One region of the Bacillus sp. LL01 genome, then DNA from elsewhere that is predicted to be linked to it. Evidence: riboswitches for the same ligand, from Rfam matches in the RefSeq annotation. Region 1 holds a riboswitch; each other region holds the start of a gene.
What was found. Region 1 has a riboswitch for S-adenosylmethionine ahead of mtnW (2,3-diketo-5-methylthiopentyl-1-phosphate enolase). Riboswitches for the same ligand answer to the same signal wherever they lie in the genome.
Positions count from the first base shown of each region.

Region 2: linked by a shared signal. The riboswitch ahead of AB685_RS19340 (methionine biosynthesis PLP-dependent protein) and the one ahead of mtnW (2,3-diketo-5-methylthiopentyl-1-phosphate enolase) in region 1 are both predicted to bind S-adenosylmethionine.
Region 3: linked by a shared signal. The riboswitch ahead of metK (methionine adenosyltransferase) and the one ahead of mtnW (2,3-diketo-5-methylthiopentyl-1-phosphate enolase) in region 1 are both predicted to bind S-adenosylmethionine.
Region 4: linked by a shared signal. The riboswitch ahead of AB685_RS09465 (LLM class flavin-dependent oxidoreductase) and the one ahead of mtnW (2,3-diketo-5-methylthiopentyl-1-phosphate enolase) in region 1 are both predicted to bind S-adenosylmethionine.

Region 1 is NZ_LFEL01000003.1:106,311-109,455, forward strand. Features, by position in the region: gene AB685_RS10080 (pyridoxal phosphate-dependent aminotransferase) at 98-1,270, shown strand; SAM riboswitch class I at 1,372-1,477, shown strand; gene mtnW (2,3-diketo-5-methylthiopentyl-1-phosphate enolase) at 1,738-2,982, shown strand; gene AB685_RS10090 (2-hydroxy-3-keto-5-methylthiopentenyl-1-phosphate phosphatase) at 2,979-3,145, shown strand, end outside.
Region 2 is NZ_LFEL01000008.1:56,826-59,970, forward strand. Features, by position in the region: gene cydD (thiol reductant ABC exporter subunit CydD) at 1-783, opposite strand, end outside; SAM riboswitch class I at 1,409-1,529, shown strand; gene AB685_RS19340 (methionine biosynthesis PLP-dependent protein) at 1,811-2,929, shown strand; gene metC (cystathionine beta-lyase) at 2,926-3,145, shown strand, end outside.
Region 3 is NZ_LFEL01000004.1:46,094-49,238, reverse strand. Features, by position in the region: gene metK (methionine adenosyltransferase) at 113-1,312, opposite strand; SAM riboswitch class I at 1,490-1,655, opposite strand; gene pckA (phosphoenolpyruvate carboxykinase (ATP)) at 2,112-3,145, shown strand, end outside.
Region 4 is NZ_LFEL01000002.1:631,726-634,870, reverse strand. Features, by position in the region: gene AB685_RS09475 (PTS transporter subunit IIBC) at 1-765, opposite strand, end outside; gene AB685_RS09470 (hypothetical protein) at 1,026-1,520, shown strand; SAM riboswitch class I at 1,714-1,819, shown strand; gene AB685_RS09465 (LLM class flavin-dependent oxidoreductase) at 1,955-3,007, shown strand; gene AB685_RS09460 (alpha-L-glutamate ligase) at 3,045-3,145, shown strand, end outside.

The DNA.
Region 1 (3,145 bases):
AGACCATCCCTCCGTAGAAAAAATACTTTACAAGTTGATTCTAACAATATATTATTTGTGACTAGGATTTCAAGAATTTTAAAAGTAGGTGAACAAGTTGAAACATTTCCAACAATCTGAACTTTTAAATAGATTGCCGAAACAGTTTTTTGCCTCTTTGGTTGAAAAAGTGGGAAGCGTTATGGCACAAGGGCATGATGTCATCAATCTTGGCCAAGGAAACCCTGACCAACCTACGCCAGAACATATCGTAAAATCGTTGCAGGAAGCAGCGGATAAACCGAATCATCATAAATATTCACCATTTCAGGGACACCAATTTTTCAAAGAAGCCATCGCGACATTTTATAAAAGGGAATATGACGTCGACATAGATCCGGATACGGAAGTTGCCATTCTCTTTGGTGGTAAAGCAGGACTTGTGGAAGTTCCCCAGTGCTTACTGAATGAAGGCGATACGGTGCTTGTCCCAGATCCTGGCTATCCGGATTATTGGTCCGGTGTGGCATTGGCAAAAGCTAAAATGGAATACATGCCATTAAAAGAATTATATCATTTTTTACCAAACTATGAAGACATCAATCCGGAAGTTTTAGCAAAAGCAAAGCTTATGTTCCTCAATTATCCTAATAATCCGACAGGGGCAGTTGCGACTTCTGCGTTTTTCAAAAAAACCGTGGATCTTGCAAACAAGCACGATATTTGTGTTGTACACGACTTCGCGTATGGTGCTATCGGGTTTGATGGAAAAAAACCGAAGAGCTTTCTTCAGACGACTGGGGCGAAAGATGTCGGCATAGAAATATACACATTGTCGAAAACTTTTAATATGGCCGGTTGGCGAGTAGGATTTGCTGTTGGGAATGCAAGTGTCATAAGAGCCATCAACCTTCTGCAGGATCATATGTATGTCAGTATTTTTGGTGCGATTCAAGAAGCTGCTGTAACGGCATTGCTTGATACGCAACAATGCGTAGAGGACTTGGTGGATTTGTATGAAGAACGACGTAATGTCCTGATTCATGGAGTGCAGGAGATCGGCTGGGAGGTAACGGCTCCGAAAGGATCTTTTTTTGCATGGCTAAAGGTCCCGGAAGGTTTCACTTCAGAGCAATTTGCGGACAAGCTGCTCTATGAAGCCCATGTTGTGGTGGCACCGGGAAAAGGGTTCGGTGCTTATGGTGATGGATATGTACGTGTCGGTTTGTTGACAACTACCGAAAGATTGAAAGAAGCAGTTCAACGGATCAGAGAATTAAAGATTTTCTGAATAGTCTGTTGACAACCTTTCAAAATGATGGCATAATCTCAACTAGAATTTATGAATTGAAAAATTGGCTCAATGACCGAGCAAAAATAATATATTATCCAATCTTATCAAGAGCAGGTGGAGGGACTAGCCCGATGAAACCCGGCAACCGACTTATTCCAATAAGCACGGTGCTAAATCTTGCAGCACGAGGCTGATAGATAAGAGGATGTTAGGTGTACTAACCTCTTCTTATCGAAGGGGTTTTTTATGTTTTCAACTTACTTAAAATACCAATTTAATCATAGGGACTCTAGCTGTTGATTGTAGCACAGGGCGGAGACTCCTTCGGGAGGTAGCGCTTAGTGGAGACCCCGCAGGCTTGCCGAGGAGGCTCCACAAGTGCCCCGAGGAAAGCGAAGCCCGGTGCGGAAATCAACAGCGGTGTTTAACAGAGCCTATGTTTTAAAAGAGAAAGGGTGTACATAATGTCAGAAATTCTAGCAACCTATCTGGTTCATGACCATAAAGATGACCTTGTGAAAAAAGCGGAAGGAATCGCACTTGGGCTTACAATCGGATCGTGGACAGACCTTCCACAGCTTGAACAAGAGCAATTAAGAAAGCATAAAGGCAGAGTTGTAAGCGTGAAAGAACTTTCTTCAAGTGACAGGGTGAACGCTTATTTGGGAAAAACGGTTACTCGTGGAATCGTAAAAATTGCTTATCCAGGCGTGAATTTCAGTAATGACCTTCCTGCCATTTTGACAACTGTATTTGGCAAATTGTCACTAGATGGAGAGATAAAATTGATTGACCTAGAGTTCGGGAATGACTTGAAGCGTACTTATTCTGGGCCGAAGTTCGGAATAGAAGGACTACGTTCCGTTACAGGGGTTCATCATAGACCTTTTATCATGAGTATATTTAAAGGTGTCATCGGCAGGGACCTCGGCTATCTTAGCAATCAGTTGAAGGAGCAGGCGCTAGGAGGAGTGGATTTCATCAAGGATGACGAGATACTTTTTGAAAACGAACTTACCCCGTTCGAACAGCGGATAACCGAAGGCAGAAGGATACTGGAGGAAGTGAAAGAGGAGACAGGTCATCGTGCAAGATATGCAGTCAACCTGACAGGTCGTACATTTGATCTTAAAGATAAAGCGAAAAGGGCCTCAGAACTCGGTGCCGATTTTCTGTTATTCAATGTTTTTGCATATGGCCTCGATACACTACAAAGTCTTGCGGAAGACAAGGAAGTGTCCATTCCGATGATGGCGCATCCGGCAGTTAGTGGGGCGGTAACACCATCTGAATTTTACGGTATTTCCAATGAACTACTGTTGGGAAAATTACTACGATATGCAGGAGCTGACTTTTCCTTGTTCCCTTCCCCTTACGGAAGTGTTGCATTGCCAAAAGAACAGGCTCTGGGAATACGTGATGCACTAACAGAAGAGGACGTTCAGATAAAAGCGACCTTGCCTGTGCCTTCAGCAGGAATCCATCCAGGATTGGTTCCGCTGCTCTATCAGGACTTTGGAAACGATGCAGTCATCAATGCAGGAGGAGGGGTCCACGGTCATGAACTTGGAGCTGCAGCCGGGGGGAAAGCCTTCCGACAAGCGGTGGAAGCGGTATTGGGAGGCCATACACTTGCTGGCTACTCGGAAACGCATTTTGAGCTGCAAGTTGCCCTCAAGCAGTGGGGAAGTGTGGAGGTTACCAAATGACAGTGAAAAAGCAAATGATTTTTTGCGACTTTGATGGAACCATCACCAATAGTGATAATATCATTGCCATCATGAAAAAATACGCCCCAAAAGAATGGGACGATATTAAGGATAAAGTGCTATCCCAGGAGATTTCCATCAAGGAAGGAGTGGGGAAAATGTT
Region 2 (3,145 bases), on a different contig from region 1:
CAAGCCTACTTCAAGCGCAATCAACCCGATGGCAAGCATGGAAATGAATTCAAGCATCAAGGATGAAAGGAATGCAATCTTCAACACTTCCATCGTCGCATCTCGGAAACTTAAGCTGCTTTTTGCGATTGTTTCCTGCTGCTTGGCCGAGCGACCGAAAAGTTTTAACGTCGTCAGTCCTTGCAAGGTATCAAGGAACGTTCCGGAAAATGCGTTCAGTTTATCCATCTGCTCTTCGGATTTCTTTTTCGTTTTTAAGCCAACGACAATCATAAATATGGGAATGAAAGGCGCTGTAACTAGGATTATCAGTCCCGTATTCACATGCTGGCTGAATGCCGCAATCAAAATCATGATCGGGATGATGCTCGATTGGATGACCTGTGGCACATACCTGCTAAAGTACGGATCAATTTCATCCACCGCATCCATCATGACGCTTACCTTTTGGCCAGATTGGCCTTTTAGGGAAGCTTGGACCGGACTGTTGGAAAATTTCTGAAGCAGGGCAATTCTGAATTCGCGTTTTACTTTTGCCGCAAGCTTCACGCCGGTAAGCCCACTCCAATAGGTCAATGCCGCTCTTGCAGCCAATACCGCTAGAAGCCCGCCAAGGAAAGGCAGGATTTCTTGGAAAGTGTGGCCCCTTAGGAACACGCGATCAACGATGGTGACGAAGAAATACGCTTGCCCGATGACCGTCGCTCCTGTCAGGAGGGCGATTAAAATCAGTGTCATTCTTGTGCCTCTATGTGATTTGGCAATCGTTTTTAAATCAGTCATATAGTTGAATCCCTCTTTTCGCTTTGGTTGTTAGTGAAAATCGGATTTTTATTGTAGTCAGTAAAAGTTAGTGAATAATTTCACAAACTATATGGTTAACATTATATAACATGCTCGGTGGAATTTCCTGTTTAGGGATTGACCATTTTATGACATATTTATGTTTTCCCTCTTCAGTTATTAAAGTAACGAATTTGTCAGGAGACGAAACTGTCCTTTTTTCATGTGACGGGATTATTTTGCGTTATGATGGGATTATTCGGAGATGTGAAGGGATTTTTACCTGTTATGAAGGGATTATCTTCTCTTGTGACGGGATTAGATTTTTGAAGCTCATCAATGACCTCCTATCTATTAGGAATGGTACTCTTTGTGAAGGGATTGAACGAAGTAGTGAAGGGATTGCTTTATTGTGAAGGGATTAGAAGTAAAATCCACTATACAAAGCAAATTTTCAATAAAGAGCGAAACTATTTAGTAAGTACAAAAATTCCAACCCGACAACTTCTACCCCATCCCTTCACCGCATAAAATTAATTCATCCAGAAAAAAACATTGCATTTCACACTCACCTGTTGTAAATTAGTACAATAATTAAATTGTTCAGAAAATTAAATAGTGAACTTTCTTATCCAGAGAGGTTGAGGGAATGGCCCGAAGACACCTCAGCAACCAGCAGCGCTCGATTAAACGGACGCTGAAAAGGTGCTAATTCCAGTGAGCTGTGATGCTTACAGAGATGAGAAGAATGTACTTTCAATGGAAAAGTCTTCTTCTTATAGAAGGCTTTTTCTTTTTATTCAGCCGTTTCGTATCTCTAAAACTCCCCTGTTGCTTTCCGCTTCAGGTGTTCGCTTTCCACGGGGCGACCTTGAGCCTCCTCGGGCTATGCCTTGCGGGGTCTCAAGATTGTCGCTTCTCCCCCGTAGGAGTCTCACACCTTGCACTTCAAGCAACAGGGGGAGACAGAATCCCCCTTCCCTCTGGCTAAAAGAAATCGTCACTTACACATATAGGAGGCCTATTCATGTATAAAACGGAAACGAAGCTTGCGCAAATTGGAAACAGATCAGAGACTGCCACTGGAACCGTGAATCCGCCTGTTTATTTTTCCACTGCCTATCGCCATGAGGGCATCGGACAATCGACAGGATATGACTATACTAGAACCGGAAATCCCACGCGCCATGTGTTGGAAAAAGCGATTGCGGACCTGGAAAGCGGCGACCAAGGGTTTGCCTGTAGCTCCGGCATGGCGGCAATCCTGACAATCCTTTCCCTGTTCAAATCCGGTGACCACCTCATCGTGTGCAAAGATCTGTACGGCGGGACGTACCGCCTTTTTGAAGAAGGCTATAAAAAATGGGGACTGTGTTGTAGCTATGTGGATACGACCGACCTTTCACAAATCGAAGACGCAATCACTCCACAGACGAAGGCCATTTTTGTGGAGACTCCAACAAATCCCCTGATGGTAGAAACAGATCTCGAAGCCGTTTCCCAGCTTGCGAAAGCACACGGAATCCTTCTAATCTGTGACAATACTTTCTACACTCCTGTTCTATTAAACCCCATTAGATTAGGCGCAGACATTGTCATTCATAGTGCAACCAAGTACCTTGGCGGGCATAATGATGTACTTGCAGGCCTCATTGTGGCAAAAGGCGCAGAGCTTTGTCAATCACTTGCCCTTCATCATAACGCAGCGGGAGCGGTGCTTAGTCCATTCGACTCGTGGCTCTTGATCCGCGGGATGAAAACCCTATCCCTTCGCATGGAACGGCATGAAAAGAATGCGAAGCGGATCGCGGAATACCTTAGCCGGCACGATGCCATCACAGATGTACTTTATCCGGGAAGAGGAGGCATGCTCTCCTTCCGCTTACAAGACGAGGCGTGGGTAAACCCGTTGCTTCAGAATCTCACCCTCATCACTTTCGCCGAAAGCCTTGGCGGTGTGGAAAGCTTCGTCACGTATCCAGCCACCCAGACACATGCGGACATACCGGAAGAGATTCGCATCCAGACCGGTGTATGCAACAGGCTTTTGCGCTTTTCTGTTGGCATTGAAGACGCAGAAGACTTGATCCGAGATTTAGAGGAGGCGCTCAAGGCCGCTTCCATCCAAAAGGAGGTCCTATCGTGAGCCATTCTTTTCAAACGAAGCTGTTGCACAATCGCCATAAGTTTGACAAGAGCAATGGTGCGGTCAGTGTGTCAATCCAGCATGCTTCCACCTTCCATCAATCTGATATCGATTCCTTTGGCAAATATGATTATGGACGTTCTGCGAATCCGACCAGGGAGGCCCTCGAAGAAACGATCGCCAATTTGGAGGAAGGAACGAGAGGCTTTGCCTTTT
Region 3 (3,145 bases), on a different contig from region 1:
CCCTTTACGTCAACCAAGGGAAAGACCCGAATTTTATACTTTACTAAAAAAACGCCCAAGGACAAAAGCTCTTTTGGGAGCTCTCATTCTAAGGCGTTTTTTTATATCTATATTAAGCGTTCGCTTGCTCTTTCAAAGTAGCTGCTTTGTCGACTTGCTCCCAAGGAAGGTCAAGATCGTTACGTCCGAAGTGGCCGTAAGCTGCAGTTTGCTTGTAGATAGGACGACGAAGGTCTAGCATTTTAATGATTCCTGCTGGACGAAGGTCGAAGTTGTTGCGAACCAATTCTACTAATTTCTCTTCAGAAACCTTACCAGTTTCGAATGTGTCAACCGCGATGGATACCGGTTGAGCAACACCGATAGCGTAAGCCAATTGAACTTCACATTTGTCAGCAAGTCCGCTTGCTACGATGTTTTTTGCAACATAACGTGCAGCGTATGCACCGGAACGGTCAACTTTCGTTGCATCCTTACCGGAGAATGCTCCACCACCATGGCGCGCGTAACCGCCGTAAGTGTCAACAATGATTTTACGTCCAGTTAAACCAGCATCCCCTTGAGGTCCGCCGATTACGAAACGGCCAGTCGGGTTGATGAAGTATTTTGTGTTCTCGTCAATCAATTCTGCAGGAACTACAGGCTTGATAACAAACTCTTTAATATTGCGTTGGATGCGCTCTAAAGAAACCTCAGGATGATGCTGAGTGGAAATAACGATTGTATCAACACGAACAGGTTGGTTGTTCTCATCATATTCCACTGTTACTTGCGTTTTTCCGTCCGGACGTAAGTAAGGAAGAATTTCATCTTTTCTTACTTCTGTTAATCGACGGGAAAGCTTATGTGCAAGTGAAATAGGTAATGGCATTAATTCTTTTGTTTCATTACAAGCATATCCGAACATTAGACCTTGGTCTCCTGCTCCGATTGCTTCGATTTCAGCATCTGACATTTGGCCTTCACGTGCTTCCAATGCCTGGTCAACACCCATCGCGATATCAGCAGACTGCTCATCAATGGAAGTTAATACTGCACAAGTTTCCGCATCAAAGCCGTATTTTGCACGAGTATAACCGATGCCTTGGATCGTTTCACGAACGATTTTAGGAATATCTACATAAGTGGAAGTTGTAATTTCTCCAGCTACCAATACTAATCCAGTAGTAACAGAAGTTTCACACGCTACGCGTGCATTCGGATCATTAGTTAGAATTGCATCCAGGATGGAATCGGAAATTTGGTCACAAATTTTATCCGGGTGCCCTTCCGTTACGGACTCAGAAGTAAATAAACGACGTTGTTTAGTCATTAAAAAAAGTTCCTCCTTTTTTGTTTATGAAAAGTGTTTGATTTCTCTTCATGTACAGCAGTTATATTTGATACGGATCTCAGTTCCTATTGTGATGTTCTTTGTTATCTTGTGTAAAAATAGAAAAACCTTCCCACAAAATTGAGGAAAGGTTTGATTTCAAGAATTAGCCTTTCACTCTTATCGGTCAAGGTCAGAGCCTTGCTCAGGTTTAGCACCTTTTCTCAAGCGACCATATCTGGTCTAAAAATAAAAAAAGCGGCGTGCTTTTTGCGCTCGCTCATCCTTTGAGCAGGTTGCTGGGTTTCATAGGGCCTGTCCCTCCACCAGCTCGGAATAAGAGTATCCGTTCAAGGTTCTATATTAGCGCACTAAAACCTTTCATGTCAATAAAAAAGAGAAATAATTCGACAATGATTTACAGGAAATTATTGCTTCCTTATTATCATTGTCCTTCTTTTACTTCTACTGATATTCTAAGCCTTAAGAATTTGGTCCATCATTCTCTTTTACTTATCGGCAACAGGGTTTATAATGGGAGAGGGATTCGGGCTCATACATGTCCATCCGCTCACTTTGCGCTAAAATTGATAACGCTTTCACACGTGCAACTCTATCTAACTGCTTTCTGCTTTCCACTCGGATAAGCCTGTTTTTCACAAAACGTTAACGAATTCACATTAATTTTCATAAAATAAGCTAATTAGTATGGACTATTAGATCGAATGTGTTATACTTTTTAACAGATGAGAAAAACAATATAAAATTATTAATTCAAGTTGAAGGAGAGTTATCCATGATGAAAACGGTTGGTATCGATAATGGGTTAACAAAATTAATTTACGGAAGCAACACACATGTACAATTGTCTGTTCCCCAATTGGTGGAAAAAGTATTAAACCGTAACGAAGGCTGCCTGACATCAACAGGTGCGGTACTCGCAACCACTGGTAAATACACGGGTCGCTCCCCTAAAGATAAATTTATTGTAGAAGAAGACTTGAGCAAGGATAAAATCGATTGGGGCTCTGTAAACAGCCCAATCTCCGAAGAAGTATTCGACCGTCTATATAGTAAAGTTTTAACATACTTAGAGAATAAAGATGAAGTATTTGTTTTTAAAGGATTTGCTGGCGCTGATGAAAAATATCAATTACCAATCCAGGTAATCAACGAATTCGCATGGCATAACCTTTTTGCGCAACAATTATTCATTAAACCAAATGATGAGCAATTGGCCAAACATGAAACTGCCTTCAGCATCGTTTCTGCACCAAACTTCAAGGCTGACCCAGCTGTTGATGGAACGAACTCAGAAGCATTCATCATCATTTCCTTCACTAAGCGCGTGGTACTGATTGGCGGCACAGAATATGCTGGTGAAATGAAAAAGTCCATCTTCTCTGTGATGAACTATCTTCTACCGGAAAACGGCATCATGCCGATGCACTGCTCTGCAAACGTTGGACGTGAAGGCGATGTAGCATTATTCTTCGGACTTTCTGGTACTGGTAAAACAACTCTTTCCGCTGATCCGAACCGCAAGCTTATCGGTGATGATGAGCATGGTTGGTCCAATACGGGCGTATTCAATATTGAGGGCGGTTGCTATGCGAAATGCATCGGTTTGACACATGAAAAAGAACCTCAGATTTTTGATGCAATCCGCTTCGGATCTGTCCTTGAAAATGTGGTCATTGACGGACAATCTAGAATTGCCGATTATGATAACTCAACTTTAACCGAAAATACTCGTGCAGCCTATTCCTTGGATGCAATGGAAAATATCGTTCAACCTAGTATTGCTGGCCATCCGACAACGATCGTCTTTTT
Region 4 (3,145 bases), on a different contig from region 1:
TCCACCAAGTGACGTATAGTTCATCGGAACAGTTAACATATGATGCAATCCAAAAGGTAATAATAGACGTTCCAAGGCCCCGAAAATGAATGGTGCAATGATTGGCGCACTGTCTCTAGAAGAGGCAATCCAAACACCGAAATCATTTAATAACCCTTGAATAAACGGCCAAACAACACTAAGTACAATACCTGCAATAACAGATCCAGCAATGACAACAAACGGTACAAAACGTTTTCCGTTAAAGAAGGATAATGAATCTGGTAATTTACTATAGTTGTAAAATTTATTGAATAAATTTGCTCCAAGGAATCCGGCAATGATACCAACGAATACTCCCATGTTTAGTGCTGGAGCACCTAACACAGTTGTGAAGTAATCACCAACAACTAGTTCTTGTCCAAAAAGTGTGGTGAAAGTAGCTTCAGGGTCAGCTACCATATCGTTGTTAACCCCAAAGATAGCACCAGTGATACGGTTGATAAGAACGAATGCAATCAATGCTGCAAAAGCTCCCCCCGCACGTTCTTTAGCCCACGATCCACCAATGGCAACTGCGAACAATACATGTAGATTGGTGATGATTCCCCAACCGATATCCTCCATTACTCTTGCAATCGTTTGCACAAGAGCCATGTCTCCTCCAGTCATCCCGACCAACTTACCAAGAGAGATCATAATACCAGCAGCAGGCATAACAGCAACCACTACCAGTAAAGCTTTACCGAATTTCTGCCAGAAATCAAAAGATAAAAAGTTCCTCATTTAAACAGCCTTCTTTCTATATTTATTTCTATTTTCTGATGAAAACGAATTCATTTTAATGTAGGGTAATGCACATAAAGTGCAACCGTTTGCATTTACCTATTGTAAGAGATGTTGATTTACAATGCAAGTAGAAAATATTAAATGATAGTATATCAGAAAAATTTTTTGAAGAATCTAACATTGCAGTTAGGTCTATACAGTGGTCGTGAAAACGAGTACACTATTTCCGTAATGGAAGAAGTAAAGGAGATTTGAATATGAAAAAGTTAATTTTTTCTATGGTTCTTGTTTTAGTTATCGTACTTTCTGCGTGCAATGAGGAAACAAATGAAGTGGACACTACCGAGACACAAGCAGTTCCTGCTGACCAAAGTGGGGAAACGGTAACAGTCCTTATGAATATACAGATGAAAATGATTCAGACCATCCGCAAGCATCTTGAGCCTGTTACCACTTATGAAAGGTCAGAAGGGACTGGAGATCTTGAAGCAGCAGTAGAGGCGAGCAATCGTATTGCGAACGAGCTTCGCGGGATAGAGATTCCTGAAAACTTGGATGCTAGCCTTCAAGTTGACATGAAAGATTCCATCGAACTGTTGGCCCTTTATTTTGAAGAGCGTGCTGCAACTTTGGCAGACGGATCTGATATGGAAGAGATGGACGCTGCATTGGGAGATTTCCACCAGAAGATCGGTGATACTTTTAGTGCTGCAGGATTGCATGCACCTAATTTTGAAAAGGATGTACAATAGTTTTTACGCTTTTAACGGGAGCGCCTTCCAATGTTGAGGGCGTTTTTTGGTGAACATCATCAGGACATTATTCATTAAAGTCATAATAAGATAACAATAAACCAAACAATTTTATTTAGCTATACGAAAGACTTGTTCATTTCCAAGTTTCATGATAGGATTAATAAAGTTAATAATAATTGAATAGTAAGTTTTCTTATCAAGAGAGGTGGAGGGACTGGCCCTATGAAACCCGGCAACCGTACTGACAATAGTATAGGTGCCAATTCCAGCAAGACAAACGTTCTTGGAGATAAGTGGATGTTACGGGCTCATAGTCAAACTTCTTCTTATCGGAGGAGTTTTTTTGTTTGTCTATTTTTCACAAAAGGGGTCTGTTAAAGCAACGTCTTATTACAAAGCTTCACGACAAAAATAGCAGGGGGAATTCTGATATGAAGTTTGGGTTTTGGTTGCCAATATTCGGCGGTTGGTTGAGAAATGTGGAGGACGAAAACATGCCTCCTACATTTGACTATGCGAAAAAAGTAATTCAACAGGCGGAACAGCTTGGATTTGATACGACATTGATTGCGGAATTATTTTTGAATGATATAAAAGGACCACAAGAAGACACGTTAGAAGCCTGGTCGACAGCTGCGGCACTTGCTGCTGTTACGGAGAAGATTGAAATTATGACAGCCATCAGGCCAGGGTTTCATAATCCAGCGATTGCCGCTAAAGCCACTGCCAATATCGATCATATCAGTAACGGGCGTTTTACCTTGAATGTTGTCTCTGCTTGGTGGGAGGAGGAGGCTCGTCAATATGGCGGTATTTTTACCGAACATGATGAGCGCTATGACCGCACCAAGGAGTTTATCGAGGTGCTCAAAGGTTTGTGGACAGAAGACTCGTTCAGCTATGACGGGAAATACTACCAGCTGAAAGATACAAAGCTTTTCCCGAAACCAGTACAACGCCCTAATCCGATTCTTTATGCAGGCGGGGAAAGCCCAAAAGGGAAAGAGGTGATCTCCTCCCACTGTGATGCCTATGTGATGCACGGGGGAACAGTAGAGGAAATGGCTGCAAAAATCGCCGGAATGAGAGAGAAGAGATCTGAGACTTCCAATCCACCGTTCCAATCCTTTGGGATGGCCGCCTATGTCATTTGCAGGGATACGGAGGAAGAGGCGCAGGTGGAACTTGCCAGAATCACAGATGTGAAGGAATCCGAGGCATATGCTGGGTTCGTGGATTTTACAAGTAAGTCGCAGCTGGAGCAGCAAGTACAGCTCCAGGATTATTCGGTTTCTAACAGAGGGTTGCGCCCTAATTTAATTGGTACCCCGGAGCAGATTGCTAATAGGATAAAAGAATACGAACAGGCAGGCGTGGATCTATTGTTGTTGCAGTTCTCACCACAACTGGAGGAAATGGAGCGCTTTGCAAAGCAGGTAATGCCACTTGTACACCCTCAAGCGGAAGAGCTTGCCGAAGCATAACATCAACAGAAAACTTTTAAAAATGGAGGCAAACATCGTGGCAAAAATCTATATTATTCATGAAAATAGCGAATGGACGACACATCTTACAAATAGATTGGAAGAATTGGAACTTCCTTTTGAAGAATGGCATTTAGA